3 regions of the Devosia sp. genome follow, and region 2 is predicted to be linked to each of the others. Evidence: predicted binding sites of a transcription regulator. Region 2 holds the regulator's gene; each other region holds the start of a gene.
What was found. Region 2 encodes LexA, which represses DNA repair genes until DNA is damaged. Its sites were predicted from a motif close to TGTTCNNNNTGTGTTCNG; they were not measured.

Region 1 (5,497 bases), 290 kb from region 2:
TAGCCCATGCCTCAGTCGTCCATTCGCGCTTCATCGTCCCTTCTTGACGCGCAGACGATGTTTGCATCGTTTTCGGAAGCGTTTTTGGCTCGCCTGCGCGCCTGTTCGGGTGTGGCGGCCTGTGGGCTCATGCGCGCCGATGGCAGCTGGATCGGCTCCCTGGGCATGCCGGCACGTCCGGAATTGAAGCTGCTGACAGCCATTGGCCAGGTCGTTCATGGGCCGGGCGGCCGCGCCGGCAAGCTGTCGGTCATCGTCCCCGTGCCGGCGCTCGATATGGCCACGCCACTCTGGCTGGTGCTCTGGGACAACAGGCGGTGGCGGCCGCGCGATGCCAACATGCTGCTGGCGCGCACCACCGAACTTGTGACGCACGCAACCTTTGCGCGGCTGCGCCAGGCCGATCAGCGGCGCCGGTCCATTTTCGACCGTGCCTCGGCAACGGCGCAGATCGGCGCCTGGTCGTGCAGCCTGCCCGATGAATCCCTGATCTGGACCAATGGCGTCTATGACCTGTTTGAATTGCCGCGCGAATCCGAAGTCCGGCGCGAGCAGATCCTTGAAATGTACGAACCCGCTTCCCGCACGCTCATGCAGAAGGCGCGCGCCGATGCCATAGCCAATCTGGGCGAATTCACCATCGATGCGGAGATCGTCACCCCCTCGGGCCGCCACAAGTGGATCCGCATCACGGCGGCGGTCGAAAGCCAGGATGGCCGCGCGACCAGTATTTTCGGCATGAAGCGCGATGTCACCATAGAGCGCCAGCTGGCGGCGCAGACCCGGGAACTGGCCGAAACCGACAGCCTGACACGGCTTGCCAATCGCAGCCTGTTCCAGCAGCGGCTCGACGACCTTTGCCACCCCGATCAGGCGGCGCGCAACTGCGCCCTGCTCCTGCTCGATCTGGACAAGTTCAAGCAGGTCAACGACACGCTCGGCCACGCCTCCGGCGATGCGTGCCTGGTGGAAACAGCGCGCCGGCTGCGCGATGTCTGCCCGCGCCAGGCCACCATTGCCCGCATTGGCGGCGACGAATTTGCCATCGTGCTGCAGCAAACCGACCAGGCCGCGCTCGAGCACCTGTCCCATCAGCTGGTTCAGACCTTCGCCAGACCCTTTGTCCTGGGTGGCCAATCGATCAAGCTGGGCGCCTCGCTTGGCCTGGCGCGGCGCGGCGGCGAGGATGCCGACACCCTTTATCGCAATGCGGATTCGGCGCTCTATGCCGCGAAATCAGCCGGTCGCGGCACCTGGCGGCAATTCGCCGCCTAGGTCGGCGAAGCTCGCGCCGATCAGAACGGGATATCGTCGTCCATGCCGCCGGGCTCGAAGGCCGGGGCATTGCTGGAGGGCCGGCGCCCGCCGCCATTGCCGCCCGAATTGTCACGGACGCCACGGAAGCCACCATCGTCATTGCCCCGGAAGCCGCCGCCGGCGTTGTCGCCGTCATTGCGGCCATCGAGCAGGGTCAGGTTGGAGTTGAAACCCTGCAGCACGACTTCGGTCGAGTATTTGTCCTGGCCTGACTGATCCTGCCATTTGCGGGTCTGCAGCTGGCCTTCAAGATAGACCTTGCTGCCCTTGCGCAGATAGCTTTCGGCGACCCGGGTCAAGCCCTCCGAAAAGATCACCACGCGGTGCCACTCGGTCTTCTCGCGGCGTTCACCGGTGTTCCTGTCCTTCCAGCTTTCCGACGTCGCGACGCTCAGATTGACCACCTTGCCGCCATTGGGCAGGTTGCGCACTTCCGGGTCCGCACCCAGATTGCCCACCAGAATGACCTTGTTCACGCTGCCAGCCATGGCACCATTCCTTCCAATTCAGCCCCGGTCTGCGCGGTCGCGGGGCGCTTCCTGTTCATGCTGCGTCTTTCCGGGCCCGGCGCGCCCATCCGCATGGCGCGCAGCATAGTCCTTTCCGAACGGCTTGGCCGGGGGAAAAGCAGTTTTGAACATATTCGTTTGTTCTTCTTATGTTCTAATCTGATCGGCGTCAATCCCGCCCGCGCAGATCGCCGGCTCTAATCGCGTGCGGCCTGGATCACAGCCCTGATATCGGTGACCTGCGCTTCGGTGAGCACCCGCTTTGGCAGGATCTGGTAGTTGTAGTCCGAGAGGAAGAACAGGAACTGTTCCTTGCCCTCGGCCCATTTCACATAGTCCGCCCAGGGCAGATTATTGCTCAGCCCTTCTGTTTCGGCCCGAAAATGCGTGTCGGTCCAGCTCATGGTCAGCGGACGGCGGAGCGTGGCGTCCTGCGCGAAGCGCCGCCTGATGACCATAGGAAGGCTGATCAGCGGCAGGACGGTCGGTGCCACCACTGCAGCGGTGGTGGCGATCAGCAAGGCGATCGGCAGAATGCCTAGCAGGTCATAGCGCCCCGGCCGCGCCAACATGAATATGCCGATGACGATGATCAGTGCCGCCAGCCACAGCAGTCCGAGCCGGATCATCGTGCGCCGTTGGCTGAGACTGAAAAACACCGCCCGGCGGCCTGCGCTCATCAGGTCATCCTTGCTCATGGTGAAAGTCGTGCTGCGATCCATTCCTGCTCCTGTCGCGCTAACGCCCTGTCGGTCAATGCCGATTGCCACATGGTCATGTCCAGACTTGGGCCCGGCAATCCCCTCCTGACTCCTCCTGTCAGCAGGTCTGCGTAAACCCGGCTTGACCGACTCCCTCATGTTCTGGTTACGTTCACTGATGAGGCGGTGAGTTGACTTGCGGGCCATCCGTCGAAGCCCTATCTCTTGGCCTTCGCCTGCCGCCCTCCCCGCGCGACACGCATATGGACCGAAAATGACCGACAAGCCCAGCCTCAACTGCGAAATCGTCGTGCGCGGCGCCCGCGAGCACAATCTCAAGGGCATCGACGTCAAGCTGCCGCGCGACAGCCTGATCGTGATGACGGGGCTTTCCGGCTCGGGCAAGTCGTCTCTGGCGTTCGACACGATCTATGCCGAAGGCCAGCGGCGCTATGTCGAATCCCTGTCTGCCTATGCAAGGCAGTTCCTGGAAATGATGCAGAAGCCCGATGTCGAGCACATCGAGGGGTTGTCGCCCGCCATTTCCATCGAGCAGAAGACCACCTCGCGCAATCCGCGCTCGACGGTCGGCACCGTTACGGAAATCTACGATTATCTGCGCCTGCTTTATGCACGCGTCGGCATTCCCTATTCGCCCGCCACGGGCCTGCCCATTGAAAGCCAGACCGTCAGCCAGATGGTCGACCGCACCCTGGAGCTCGAAGACGGCACCCGTCTTTACCTCCTTGCGCCCATCGCGCGCGGCCGCAAGGGCGAGTTCAAGAAGGAATTGGCCGATCTGATGCGCAAGGGCTTTCAGCGCGTCAAGATCGATGGCGAGTATCACGAAATCGAGGATGCCCCGGCCCTCGACAAGAAGTTCAAGCACGACATCGAGGTCGTGGTGGACCGGTTGGTCATATCCCGGGATATTTCCGGCCGCCTGGCCGAAAGTTTCGAGACCGCGCTGAAACTGGCCGAGGGCATCGCCCTCATCGAGTTCGCCGACGAAAAAAACGAGGACGGCACCCCGCGCCAGATCACCTTCTCGGAAAAGTTCGCCTGCCCGGTTTCCGGCTTCACCATAGCCGAGATCGAGCCGCGCCTGTTCTCCTTCAACAATCCCTTCGGCGCCTGCCCGGTCTGCGATGGTCTGGGCACCGAGCAGAAGATCGATCCCGATCAGGTCATTCCCGATGCCACCCTGTCCCTGCGCGACGGGGCCATCCTGCCCTGGTCCAAGACCAGTGCACCCTATTACCAGCAGACCCTGCAGGCCGTGGTGAAGCATTTCGGGGCCTCGACCGGCACCGCCTGGAACGAGCTGCCGCTCGATGTGCAGCACGCCGTTCTCTACGGCACCGACAAGACCAAGATCGACTTCGTCTATGACGATGGCCTGCGGCAATACAAGACGTCCAAGGTCTTCGAGGGCGTCATCGGCAATCTTGAGCGGCGCTACAAGGAGACCGAGAGCGCCGGCATGCGCGAGGAAATCGAGAAATACATGTCGGCCAAGCCCTGCGTAGCCTGCGGCGGCTACCGGCTGAAGCCGGAATCGCTGGCGGTCAAGATCGATGGCCTGCATATCGGTCAGGTCACCGAACAGTCGATCCGCCAGGCCTCGCAGTGGTTCAATGATCTATCCGGCAAGCTCAATGCCACCCAGAGCCAGATCGGCGAACGCATCCTCAAGGAAATTCGCGAGCGCCTGAAATTCCTCAACGATGTCGGGCTCGAATATCTGTCCATGTCGCGCAATTCGGGCACCCTCTCGGGCGGCGAGAGCCAGCGCATTCGTCTCGCCAGCCAGATCGGCTCGGGCCTGACCGGCGTGCTCTACGTGCTCGACGAGCCCTCCATTGGCCTGCATCAGCGCGACAATGCGCGCCTGCTCGAAACGCTGCAGCGCCTGCGCGACCTGGGCAATACCGTCATTGTGGTTGAGCACGACGAGGATGCGATCCTGACTGCGGACTATGTCCTCGACATTGGCCCGGGTGCCGGCGTCAATGGCGGGCGCATCGTCGCCGAGGGCACGCCGCAGGATATTCTCAACCACCCCGATTCCCTGACCGGCAAGTATCTCTCCGGCCGCATGGGCATTCCGCTGCCGGCCGAGCGGCGCGAGGGCAAGGCGGGCAAGACGCTTTCGGTTCGTGGCGCCACCGGCAACAATCTCAAGAATGTGTCCGTCGACGTGCCGCTCGGCATGTTCGTGGCCATCACCGGCGTTTCCGGCGGCGGCAAGTCGACCCTGATGATCGACACAATGTATCAGGCCATCGCCCGGCGTCTGAACGGCGCGCGCGTGGTCCCTGCCCCGCATGAAAGCCTGACGGGTCTCGAATATCTCGACAAGGTCATCGACATCGACCAGTCCCCCATCGGCCGCACGCCGCGGTCCAATCCGGCCACCTATACGGGGGCCTTCACGCCGCTGCGTGAATGGTTCGCCAGCCTGCCGGAAGCGAAAACCCGTGGTTATGGGCCAGGCCGCTTCTCGTTCAACGTCAAGGGCGGGCGCTGCGAGAAGTGCGAGGGCGATGGCGTCCTCAAGATCGAAATGCACTTCCTGCCCGACGTTTACGTCACCTGCGACGTCTGCAAGGGCAAGCGCTACAATCGCGAGACACTGGAGGTCCAGTTCAAGGGCAAGTCGATTTCCGACGTGCTCGACATGACCATCGAGGAAGGCGTCGAGTTCTTCTCGGCCGTCCCGGTCATTCGCGATAAGCTGGCGACGCTGCAGCGGGTCGGGCTGGGCTATGTCAAGATCGGCCAGCCGGCCACGACGCTCTCGGGCGGCGAGGCGCAGCGCGTAAAACTCTCCAAGGAGCTGTCCAAGCGCGCCACTGGCCGCACGCTCTACATGCTCGATGAGCCGACAACCGGCCTGCATTTCCACGATGTGGCCAAATTGCTCGATGTGCTGCACGAGCTGGTCGAGGGCGGCAATACCGTGGTGGT
Region 2 (5,497 bases):
TATCCAGGAGACCGGCAAGCGCCCGACGGCCGGGCTTGACCGCAATCTGGCCTATCTCGGCCTGGTTGAAGTGCTTTACGGCTACCCGCTGGACGGCGTCGTGCTGACCATCGGCTGTGACAAGACCACGCCGGCCATGCTCATGGGTGCGGCTACGGTCAACATTCCCGCCATCGCGCTGTCCGTCGGCCCCATGCTGAACGGCTGGCACAAGGGCGAACGGACCGGCTCGGGCACCATCGTCTGGAAGGCGCGGCAAATGCTGGCCGCCGGCGAGATCGACTATCCGAAGTTCATTGAACTCGTCGCGTCCTCAGCCCCGTCCACCGGCTATTGCAACACCATGGGCACGGCCACCACGATGAACTCGCTGGCCGAGGCGCTCGGCATGCAACTGCCAGGATCGGCTGCTATTCCGGCGCCCTATCGCGACCGCCAGGAAATGGCCTGGCGCACCGGCAAGCGGATCGTCGATATGGTCAAGGAGGATCTCAAGCCCTCCGATATTCTGACCAAGGAGAACTTCCTCAACGCCATCGTGGTCAATTCGGCCATCGGCGGCTCGACCAATGCACCAATCCACATCAATGCCATTGCACGCCACATCGGCGTCGATCTCAGCATCGAGGAATGGCAGCAGCACGGCCACAAGGTTCCCCTCCTGGTGAACCTGCAGCCCGCCGGCGAATATCTGGGCGAAGACTACTACCATGCCGGCGGTGTCCCGGCGGTCGTCAACGAACTGATGAAGCAGGGGCTCATCCATGAGAACGCCCCGACGGTCAATGGCAAGACCATCGGCGAGAACTGCGCCAGCACGGTGATCGAGGACGACAAGGTCATCCGGCCATTCGACAATCCGATGAAGAAGGAAGCAGGCTTCCTTGTGCTGCGCGGCAACCTGTTCGACAGCGCCATCATGAAGACCAGCGTGATCAGCGAGGAATTCCGTACCCGCTATCTCAGCGATCCGGCCCATCCCGGCATGTTCGAAGGCAAGGCGGTGGTCTTCGATGGCCCCGAGGACTATCACCATCGCATCGACGATCCGACGCTCGACATCGACGAGCACACGCTGCTCTTCATGCGCGGCGCCGGTCCGGTCGGCTATCCCGGCGCGGCGGAAGTGGTCAACATGCGGCCGCCCGACTACCTCATCAAGAAGGGTGTCTCCTCGCTGGCCTGTATCGGTGATGGCCGCCAGTCCGGCACATCCGGTTCGCCCTCAATTCTCAACGCCTCGCCGGAGGCGGCGGCCGGGGGGAACCTGGCCATCCTGCGCACCGGCGACCGGGTCCGCATCGATCTCAACAAGGGCGAGGCCGATATCCTGATTTCGGACGACGAGATTGCGACGCGGCGTGCGGCGCTGGAGGCGGAGGGTGGCTACAAGTTCCCCAGGCACCAGACGCCCTGGCAGGAAATTCAGCGCGGCATTGTCGACCAGCTCGGCGACGGCGCGGTTCTGCGCCCGGCCGTCAAATATCAGCGCATCGCCCAGACCGAAGGCGTGCCGCGCGACAATCACTGATCACTTTCTTTCACCCCTCACCCCATCCCTCTCCCCTGAGGGGAGGGGCGATGACAGCGATGGTTCAGTTCACAAGTCAGACGCTCAAGGAAACCGGCCCGTTCTGCAGGGCCGGTTTGCCGTTGGGCGGACGTGCCGAAACGCCGGACGGCCAATGGCCTCCGGGTTCGTGATACCACCGCCTCTGCCATTCGAGATTAGCTCTCATGGCCTTCTCGACTAAAATCCTTCCACCGGAAGGATTTTGCGTGCCGCCGCCTCGAAGCTGCGGCATGGGGCGAGATTCGCCTCGGTGCCGGTCGTCCGGCAAAAGTATAGGTGAGGAAAACCTCGCCCCATGCACCGGAGACTCGTTCATCGCATTGGTTTCGGCGGCGTTGCGTCCGGTGCCGTCCATGAGGGACTGCTTCGTCTTCGCCCTGCTGGCGACGTGGCAGCTGCCAATCCGGTGCAGCCGGAAGGGCCCGACATGATCCCCGGGGAGGTTCCGGGGGTCCGTCCATATGCGCGAACGGAAGATGGGCGACCCCGTTTCTCCATCCGGTCCCCCGCACCGATTGTTCGTCGCGACCGCGCAGCCCGTGCAGGGGTGAGCACAATATGCCTGTGGTCTTGGGGGAGGGGGATAACTTCAGGCTACTCACACGCGGCGCGGTCAACACTTCGCCCGTGACCCGGCGCATGCAGGCCGGGTGCATGCAAGCTGGTCGCATCGAGATTTTCAGGGAAATCTCCCCGAACGCAGGGATTTCCGATCAACCAAAGGTTCCCGCTTTCGCGGGAATGACACCGGGAGTGAACGGGAACGCGGTGTGTCAATCCATCGATGAGCACCAGCTTAGCTCACCAAGCCTCTGGACCGAGCGGGGCCCTGAAACACCGATGCGTCAGGAGCTCGTGGGGGTCCTTGCTGAGATCTCATCCAAGGCCAAGACGAAAAATGGGTGCCATTCGGGTCCCGGCGACGCAGTCAAATTCCACCAGAAGAAATCAAAGCGGTGACCACCATCGTCCAGCGTGTGGAAAGAAAAGCGATCAGGCACATCACCCACGGTGACAGGTACGAAATGCCACACTTGCCCCGCGGCGATGTGCTCACTTGTCCAGACTGTACCCGCTCCGGCTTGCCCCACAATACCGGACTCTTCAGCCAGTTCGCGCAACGCGCCCTCGGCTATGGACTCCCCCGGCTCCCGCGTGCCTTTCACCAATTGCCAGCCGGCCAGGGGGTGGGCGAAGGCCAATATTTCCAGTCCCGCAGCATGGCCGCGCACTACGACAGGGCAGACCTTTTCGACCGGCATCACGTCGGCTCCGCACTCAAATGCTCGTGCACGATAAGCCAGCCCTCGGCACGGCGCCGCAAGACACTCGTGCCGCGCCCGCCGCCCTCGATGCGTGAGCCATCAACCTCCGCTCGCCAGCGGAACGAATAAGTGCAGGCAGCCGCCCCATCATCTGAGGCAATCCAGGCTAGCTCTTCGAGCCAATAGGTCTCGTTCTGAAGCCGGGTCCAGGTCGCCTCGAAGGCAGCTCGAATTGCGGGCAAGCCACGATAGGATCCGGAGCTGAACCAGAAGACCGCGTCGGCATCGATCAGGTCTTCGAGCAGGTCAAAGTCATGGGCATTTATGCCTTCGGCATAGGCGTCCATGACGGCCTTGGCTGTGGGATAACCCACCTTAATATTTCCGCAGCAGCCCCACGAGACGGCCCTGGACCTTTACCCGGTCGGGCGGGAAGATGCGGGTTTCATAGGCCGGATTGGCGGCTTCCAGCGCCACGGTATTGCCCTTGCGCCGCAGGCGCTTGAGCGTGGCTTCCTCATCATCGACCAAGGCCACGATGATCTCGCCGGTCGAGGCAATGTCCTGCTTCTTGATGAGAACCGTGTCGCCATCGAAAATCCCGGCCTCGATCATCGAGTCCCCGCGCACTTCGAGCGCATAATGCTCGCCAGGCCCGAGCATTTCAGGCGGTACGGCGATGGTGTGCGAGTGCGATTGAATGGCTTCGATCGGCGTACCGGCCGCAATGCGTCCCATGACCGGTATGGACACCGGCCGCGCATAATCGTCCGACCCCGACGATGCACGGGCAGGGGGTGCTGATACCTTTCCGAGACTGCCCTCGATTACGGCGGGCTCGAAGCGTGCCTTGCGACCGCCCAAGGATGGATTCATCGAGTCCGGAAGCTTGACCACTTCCAGCGCCCGCGCCCGGTTGGGCAGCCGCCGGATGAAACCACGCTCTTCCAGAGCCGTGATCAATCGGTGAATGCCCGACTTGGATGCGAGATCGAGCGCATCCTTCATCTCGTCGAACGAGGGCGGGATCCCGCTTTCCTTCATCCGTTCATGGATGAACATCAGCAGTTCGTGTTGTTTGCGTGTCAGCATCGGCCCCACAACCCTAGAATCGGAACATAGACGGAACGACTATACGTGTTCCAGTTATGTTCTGCAACTCCTCACGCGCCGGGAGGAGCAAAGGTTGCGCTGATGGCCCAATGTCGCGACGGCAATAAGGCCGGACGGCGCCAAGGGCTTGGTCAAAAAACCTCGAGATTGGACAGGCTCACCATGAAGTCTTCGAACTCTCGGTGACGCCCAGCAAGCCACCATGCGGACTAGCGGAACCATCACGGCTTATGACAGAATCGTCGTAGGCACGGACATGGTAGACGCGAGGTCCGGCAGGCTCTCCGGGAGGTTCAGCCAAGTACGCGCTTGGGGAACCGTAGCGACAGCTGGCCGGACTTGGGAAGGCTTGCACCTTTGGCCGGCACGAAATCGTCTTAGTTCATAACCCGGCCTTGCCGTATTCGTGAGCCTGGCTACGGTAAAACCGTCCGAAATCCAGGCCGCGGTCACATCAAATAGTTCCATAATATATATTATGCGAATTACGGAGATGCGTTGATGGCCGCTGACGGTGCCACTCCACTCCCGGGCTGATACGCTGGCGCCACCGATTCCTCAGGACCCGACCATGCAGCCCTCTCGCGATCTCAGCCGCCTTATCGAAATCATGGCCGCCCTGCGTGATCCCGATGGTGGATGTCCATGGGATCTCGAGCAGGATTTCAGGACGATCAGGCACTACACGATCGAAGAGGCCTATGAGGTTGCGGACGCAATCGAGCGCGAGGATTTTGCCGACTTGCGCGAGGAACTAGGCGATCTGCTGCTGCAGCCCATCTATCATGCGCAGATGGCCAAGGAAGCCGGTCACTTTGACATTGGCGATGTCATCCATGCGATCACGGAAAAGCTTATCCGCCGCCATCCGCATGTTTTTGGGGCGGTGTCCGCTTCCGGAGCCTCGGATGCGCAGGACCGCTGGGAGGCCATAAAGGTTGCCGAGCGCGCGGCAAAGGCGGGCAGCAAGGGGCAGGCTGAGCCGTCCGTACTCGACGATGTTCCACAGGTGCTGCCCGCCCTCGCCCGCGCCGCAAAGCTGACAAAGCGCGCGGCAAAGGTGGGTTTTGACTGGCCCGACCTTCAGCAGGTGCGCCACAAGGTCGAGGAGGAACTGGACGAGGTTTTTGGAGCCCATGCAGCTCATGATGCCGGGGCCGTCCACGAGGAAATCGGGGACCTGTTGTTTGCGGTCGCCAATCTCGCCCGCAAGGCCGGCATTGACCCGGAAGCGGCATTGCGGGATGCCAATTCAAAATTCACGCGGCGCTTTCACCATGTCGAGGCGCGATGCCGCGAAGATGGAATTGCGCCCGAGCAGGCCGGTCTGGACCGGTTGGACGGCTATTGGAACGAGGTTCGCGCCCGCGACAAACTCTAGCTGCCGTCGGCCTCGATCCGGCCATTGAACCGCTCGAGGAACATGGCCCGGTGGCGCGGATCGACACGCACGACAAAACTGGTGCCGCGCTCGTCGGGCTCACCGCGCAAGACGACCTCGGCATGGCTGTGTAGCCAGCCGATATCGGCCCCGGCGCTGTGCGGC
Region 3 (5,497 bases), 1.7 Mb from region 2:
CGGACGGCGTCGCTACAACCGATCTCGACTTCTTCGTGCCGATCATCGCCGATGCGGAGGCCGGGTTCGGGGGCGCGCTCAACGTGTTCGAGCTGATGAAGGCCATGATCGAGGCCGGTGCGGCGGCTGTCCATTTCGAGGATCAACTGGCTTCGGAAAAGAAGTGCGGGCATCTGGGCGGCAAGGTGCTGGTGCCGACAGCCCAGTTCGTGCGGACGCTGAATGCAGCGCGGCTGGCGGCCGACGTCATGGGCGTGCCGACGCTGATCATGGCGCGTACCGACGCCGAGGCAGCCCGGCTGATCACGTCAGACATCGATGAATATGACCGGCCCTTCATCACCGGCGAACGCACCAGCGAGGGCTTTTACCGGCTCAAAGGGGGCATCGATTGCGCCATCGCGCGGGGCCTGGCCTATGCGCCCTATGCCGATCTCATCTGGTGCGAGACCTCGACGCCGGACCTGGCCGAGGCCCGCAAGTTCGCCGAGGCCATCCGCAAGCAGTATCCAGAGCAGATGCTGGCCTATAACTGCTCACCCAGCTTCAATTGGGCCAAGCACATGGACGAAGCCGCCATGGCCCGGTTCCAGCGCGAATTGGGAGCCATGGGCTACAAATATCAGTTCATCACCCTGGCCGGGTTCCACAATCTCAGCCTCTCGACCTTTGAACTGGCCCGCCGCTACAAGGAACAGGGCATGGCTGGCTATTCCAAGTTGCAACAGGCCGAGTTTGCCGCCGAGGAACACGGCTTTTCGGCCGTGCGCCACCAGCGGGAAGTGGGCACCAGCTATTTCGATGCGGTCTCCATGACCGTCACCGAAGGCCAGAGCGCCACGACTGCCATGGCGGAATCCACCGAAACGGCGCAGTTCCACTGACAAGAACCGCGCCGGGGCAGGGGTCCCGGCGCGGATTCACGTGAAACACGGGTCAACAGAGTAATCCACCGGTGACGATGGAGACACCCGGCCCGAATGGCGCCTCAGGCTGCGCCGAAATTGAGCCGATAGCTCAGGGCCTCGGCAATATGCGGCCGACCCACCGCATCGGCACCGGCCAGGTCAGCCAGCGTCCGCGCCACCTTCAGCACACGGTGATAGGCCCGAGCCGACAGGTTGAACCGCTCAGCGGCCTGCAGCAGCAAAGCCTGGCTGTCCCGATCAGGCGCGACCAGCGTCTCGATCAGGCTTGAAGAGGCGGCCGCATTGGTCAGGACTCCGGGATGTCCGGCCCTGGCATAGCGATGGCGTTGACGCTCCCGCGCCGCGGCGACCCGCTCGGCGACCCGCGCCGAGGGTTCAGCGGCGCCGCCCGGCGCAATCATGTCGGCTGCCGAAACAACAGGGACGTCGATGCGGATATCGATGCGATCGAGGAACGGGCCCGACACGCGCGCCTGGTAATCGCCGGCACAGGCTGCGCCGCGCCGGCAGGTGTGACCGGGCGTCCCGGCCAAGCCGCATTTGCACGGGTTCATGGCGGCGACAAGCTGCACCCGACTGGGATAAGATACGCGGGCATTGGCGCGCGCAATGGCCGTCTCCCCCGATTCCAGCGGCTGGCGCAGACTGTCCAGCACGCCGGGAGAAAATTCGGGCAATTCGTCGAGAAACAGCACGCCGTTATGGGCAAGGCTGACTTCGCCGGGTCGCACCTTGAGCCCGCCACCCACCAAAGCGGCCATGGATGCGGAATGATGCGGCGCCCGGAATGGCCGACGATCAGACAGAACCCCGTTGGCCAATTCGCCGGCGATGGACTGGATCATCGACACATCGAGCAGTTCACGGGCGCTGAGCGGCGGCAGAATAGACGGCAGGCGCTGCGCCAGCATGGACTTACCGGCGCCGGGAGGCCCGATCATAAGCAGGTTGTGCCCTCCTGCGGCGGCCACTTCCAGAGCCCGGCGGGCCACGGCCTGTCCGCGTATATCGGCCAGATCGGGCAGATCGACGGCGCCCTGCGGGGCCTGGCCGGGGCGGGGCCGGGCCTGCAATTGATGACCGGTCAGATGATTGACCAGCGCCAGCAGGCTATCGCCGGCCACGATATCGAGGTCGTCGCCGGCCCAGGCCGCTTCGGGACCGGACCGCGCCGGGCAGATGATCCCGAGCCCGCGCGCCGCTGCGGCCATGGCGGCAGGGAGCACGCCGCCGACATGGGCCAGCCGCCCGTCGAGGCCCAATTCGCCCAGGGCCAGATAGCCATCCAGCGCATCCTGGGGAATGGCCCCCAGGGCCGCCATCAGGCCCAGCGCGATCGGCAGGTCATAATGGCTGCCCTCCTTGGGCAAGTCGGCCGGGGCAAGATTGATGGTGATGCGCTTTGGCGGCAGGCCGAGACCGGATGCGGTGAGGGCCGCACGCACCCGTTCGCCGCTTTCGCGCACTGCCTTGTCCGGCAGCCCGACCAGCACGAAGGCCGGCAGGCCTGGGGCAATCTGGACCTGCACGTCGACCGGAACCGCATCTATGCCCTGAAAGGCGACAGTGGAAATCCTGGTCACCATTGCCCGTCCCCCCGTAAAGCCATGGCAGTTAAGCAATAAGCGGCAGATCTGGCAAGAACATTAGAAGAACGAATGATGGCTTGTTAACCATGCCCGCTGCCACACTGGTTACCCTAAAGCTGTGTTAACCGGCCCATGTTGAATCAAAGGCATATCGTCCTGTCCTGCGTATCGAGTGTTGTCCGCCATGGTCCCGACCTTTGCCCGTTCCGCCAGTGCTGTTTTTCGCGGTGCGGTGATGAGCCTTGCCGTGGTGGCGCTGGCGGCCTGCGCCAGCGGCGGCGGGCTCTATGGATCCATCCCCGGGGATAACCGCCCCCATTCCGGCGTCGACCGTGCCCGGTCCATGCCGATCCAGGGGATCGATGTGGCCCGCTACCAGGAGAATGTCGATTTTGCCCGCGCCCGGTCGGCGGGGACCCATTTCGTGTTCATGAAGGCCACCGAGGGCAAGGATTACATCGACCCCAATTTCCGGGTGAACTGGGACCGGGCGCGCGATGCCGGCATGCCGCGCGGGGCCTATCACTTCATGACCTGGTGCTCGACTGCGGCCGAACAGGCGGCCTGGTTCATGCAGAACGTGCCGGCCGACCCGAGCGCATTGCCACCGGTTCTCGATCTCGAGTGGAACAATCACTCGAGTTGCAAGGTCAAGCCGAGCAAGGCCGATGCCCTCGAGAAAATCCAGGTGATGCTGACGGCCATGGAGCGCCACACCGGCAAGCTGCCCATCATCTATACCGACATGAACTTCCACCGCGACATTCTCGAAGGCGTCTATTTGCCGAACACGTTCTGGCTGCGTTCGACCGCGGCCGAGCCGCATGAACGCTACAGCAATCGCCCGTGGACGTTCTGGCAATATACCCAGACCGGCGTCGTCCCCGGTGTGCGCGGCGAAGTGGATCGCAACGTGTTCTATGGCAGCACCAATGACTGGCTGATGTTCCTATCCACCGGATGCGACCCGCGCGCCATCTCGGCCCTGCAGGCCACGGGCCGCTGCCAGTTCGCCAAATAGCCGATACGGACAACGGGCGCCCGCAAATGCGGGTAGCCAGCCTCTGACGACCTGCAGTACTGTGCCGCCCTGCGCCGAACAGGGAGAATCAAGGCATGGGCATCCTCAACGATTTTGGCCTGGACGGGCTGAGCGCCACGCTAATCGGGCTTGGCATCCTGTTCGTCCTCGTGCTGTTCGCCGGGGCGAAGACCGTGCCACAGGGCTATAATTTCACCATCGAACGGTTCGGCAAATATACCCGCACGCTCAAGCCGGGCCTTAACCTGATCATTCCGTTCATCGACACCATCGGCAAGAAGATGAACGTGATGGAGCAGGTGCTCGACGTGCCGCACCAGGAGGTCATCACCCGCGACAATGCGACGGTGACCGCCAATGGCGTGACCTTCTACCAGATTCTGGATGCGGCCTCGGCCGCCTATGAGGTGACCAATCTCGAAAATGCCATCCTCAACCTCACCATGACCAATATCCGCTCGGTCATGGGGTCGATGGATCTCGATGAACTGCTGAGCCATCGCGACGAGATCAACGACCGGGTGCTGCGCGTCGTGGATACGGCCGTTTCGCCCTGGGGCGTCAAGATCACCCGCATCGAGATCAAGGATATCGACCCGCCCAAGGACCTGGTGGATTCCATGGGCCGGCAGATGAAGGCGGAACGCGAGAAGCGCGCCACCATCCTCGAGGCCGAAGGCCGGCGGCAGGCCGCCATTCTCAAGGCCGAAGGCGAAAAGCAGGCCCAGGTTCTGGAAGCCGAAGGCCGGCGCGAAGCCGCCTTCCGCGACGCCGAGGCCCGCGAACGCGCGGCCGAGGCCGAGGCCAAGGCAACGCAATTGGTGTCCGACGCCATTGCCTCGGGCAATGTGCAGGCCATCAACTATTTCGTGGCCAACAACTATATCAAGGCGCTGGAAAAGGTCGCAACCTCGCCCAACCAGAAGCTTCTGATGCTGCCGGTCGAGGCCTCCAGCGTCATCGGCGCCATCGGCGGCATTGCCGAGATCGCGCGCGAAACCTTTGGCGACGAAAAGCCGTCCCAGCCGCGCCCGACAAGCCGACCGCCGAGCAGCGGCCCCAATAGTGGTCCGCTCTGAGGAGGTAGGCCACCATGCAATTGATTGCCTATCTGGCCGAAAACGGCCCCTGGAGCTGGATCATCGCCGGACTGGTGCTTTTGGCGCTGGAACTGGTCGTCCCCGGCGGATTCCTGTTGTGGATGGGTATTGCCGGCATCCTCACCGGATTGATCACCCTGTTCCAGCCCATGGCCTGGGCGCTGCAGTGGTTCATTTTCGGTGTTCTGTCGCTGGTCTCCATCCTCGTATGGGTGCGCCTGGGCCGCAAGCGCCAGGACAGCAGCGACCGGCCGTTTCTCAACCGGCGCGCCGACCGTTTCGTTGGTCAGGAAGCGGTCCTGGACCGGCCGATCGTGGATGGATCGGGGCGCCTGGCCCTTGGCGACACGACCTGGCGCATTACCGGGCCGGACCTGCCTGCCGGCCGCCGCATCCGCATCACCGGCAGCGACGGCGCGGTCCTGACGGTGGTATCGGCCGACTGAAGCGGCCGGAAAGAATTCATTAACCATAAGCTGAAAGGATCGCCCCGCGGGGCGCTCGGTTCCGCAGGGCGTGAGGCTTTGCCTGATGCGCCTCTATTGCGGGGACGCGACCTTGGCCGGACGGCGACGAATTCCAGTGCTGCTGGTCCTGGCCATGGCGCCGGGCAGCGTCCTGGCGCAGCCGGTGGACCCAGTCGATCCCCAATTGCGCGATGATCGCCTGCAGCCCGGCCTCTATCCCGCCGCGCCGATTCCCGAAGCCTTTTCCGTGCCGGTCGAACCGGGCCACCCACCGATGGAAATCGACTGGTCCACCGGCCTGCGCGGAACCCTGACCCGGTCAAGCGCCGGGGAGAGCTTCACCACCGTGCTGACCCCGCAGGCCTCGGCG

Region 1: the regulator LexA is predicted to act here: its motif matches at 1,966-1,983, upstream of ssb (single-stranded DNA-binding protein).
Region 3: the regulator LexA is predicted to act here: its motif matches at 2,569-2,586, upstream of KIT02_RS12900 (YifB family Mg chelatase-like AAA ATPase).

Annotation. Positions count from the first base shown of each region.
Region 1 is NZ_CP075529.1:477,682-483,178, reverse strand. It holds gene KIT02_RS02325 (diguanylate cyclase) at 85-1,275, shown strand; gene ssb (single-stranded DNA-binding protein) at 1,296-1,805, opposite strand; gene KIT02_RS02315 (YcxB family protein) at 2,024-2,548, opposite strand; gene uvrA (excinuclease ABC subunit UvrA) at 2,802-5,497, shown strand, end outside.
Region 2 is NZ_CP075529.1:762,838-768,334, forward strand. It holds gene KIT02_RS03710 (IlvD/Edd family dehydratase) at 1-1,531, shown strand, start outside; gene KIT02_RS03715 (NUDIX domain-containing protein) at 2,419-2,835, opposite strand; gene KIT02_RS03720 (nuclear transport factor 2 family protein) at 2,835-3,212, opposite strand; gene lexA (transcriptional repressor LexA) at 3,214-3,930, opposite strand; gene mazG (nucleoside triphosphate pyrophosphohydrolase) at 4,523-5,332, shown strand; gene hflX (GTPase HflX) at 5,329-5,497, opposite strand, start outside.
Region 3 is NZ_CP075529.1:2,617,873-2,623,369, reverse strand. It holds gene aceA (isocitrate lyase) at 1-884, shown strand, start outside; gene KIT02_RS12900 (YifB family Mg chelatase-like AAA ATPase) at 989-2,515, opposite strand; gene KIT02_RS12895 (GH25 family lysozyme) at 2,703-3,539, shown strand; gene KIT02_RS12890 (SPFH domain-containing protein) at 3,635-4,639, shown strand; gene KIT02_RS12885 (NfeD family protein) at 4,654-5,106, shown strand; gene KIT02_RS12880 (outer membrane beta-barrel protein) at 5,192-5,497, shown strand, end outside.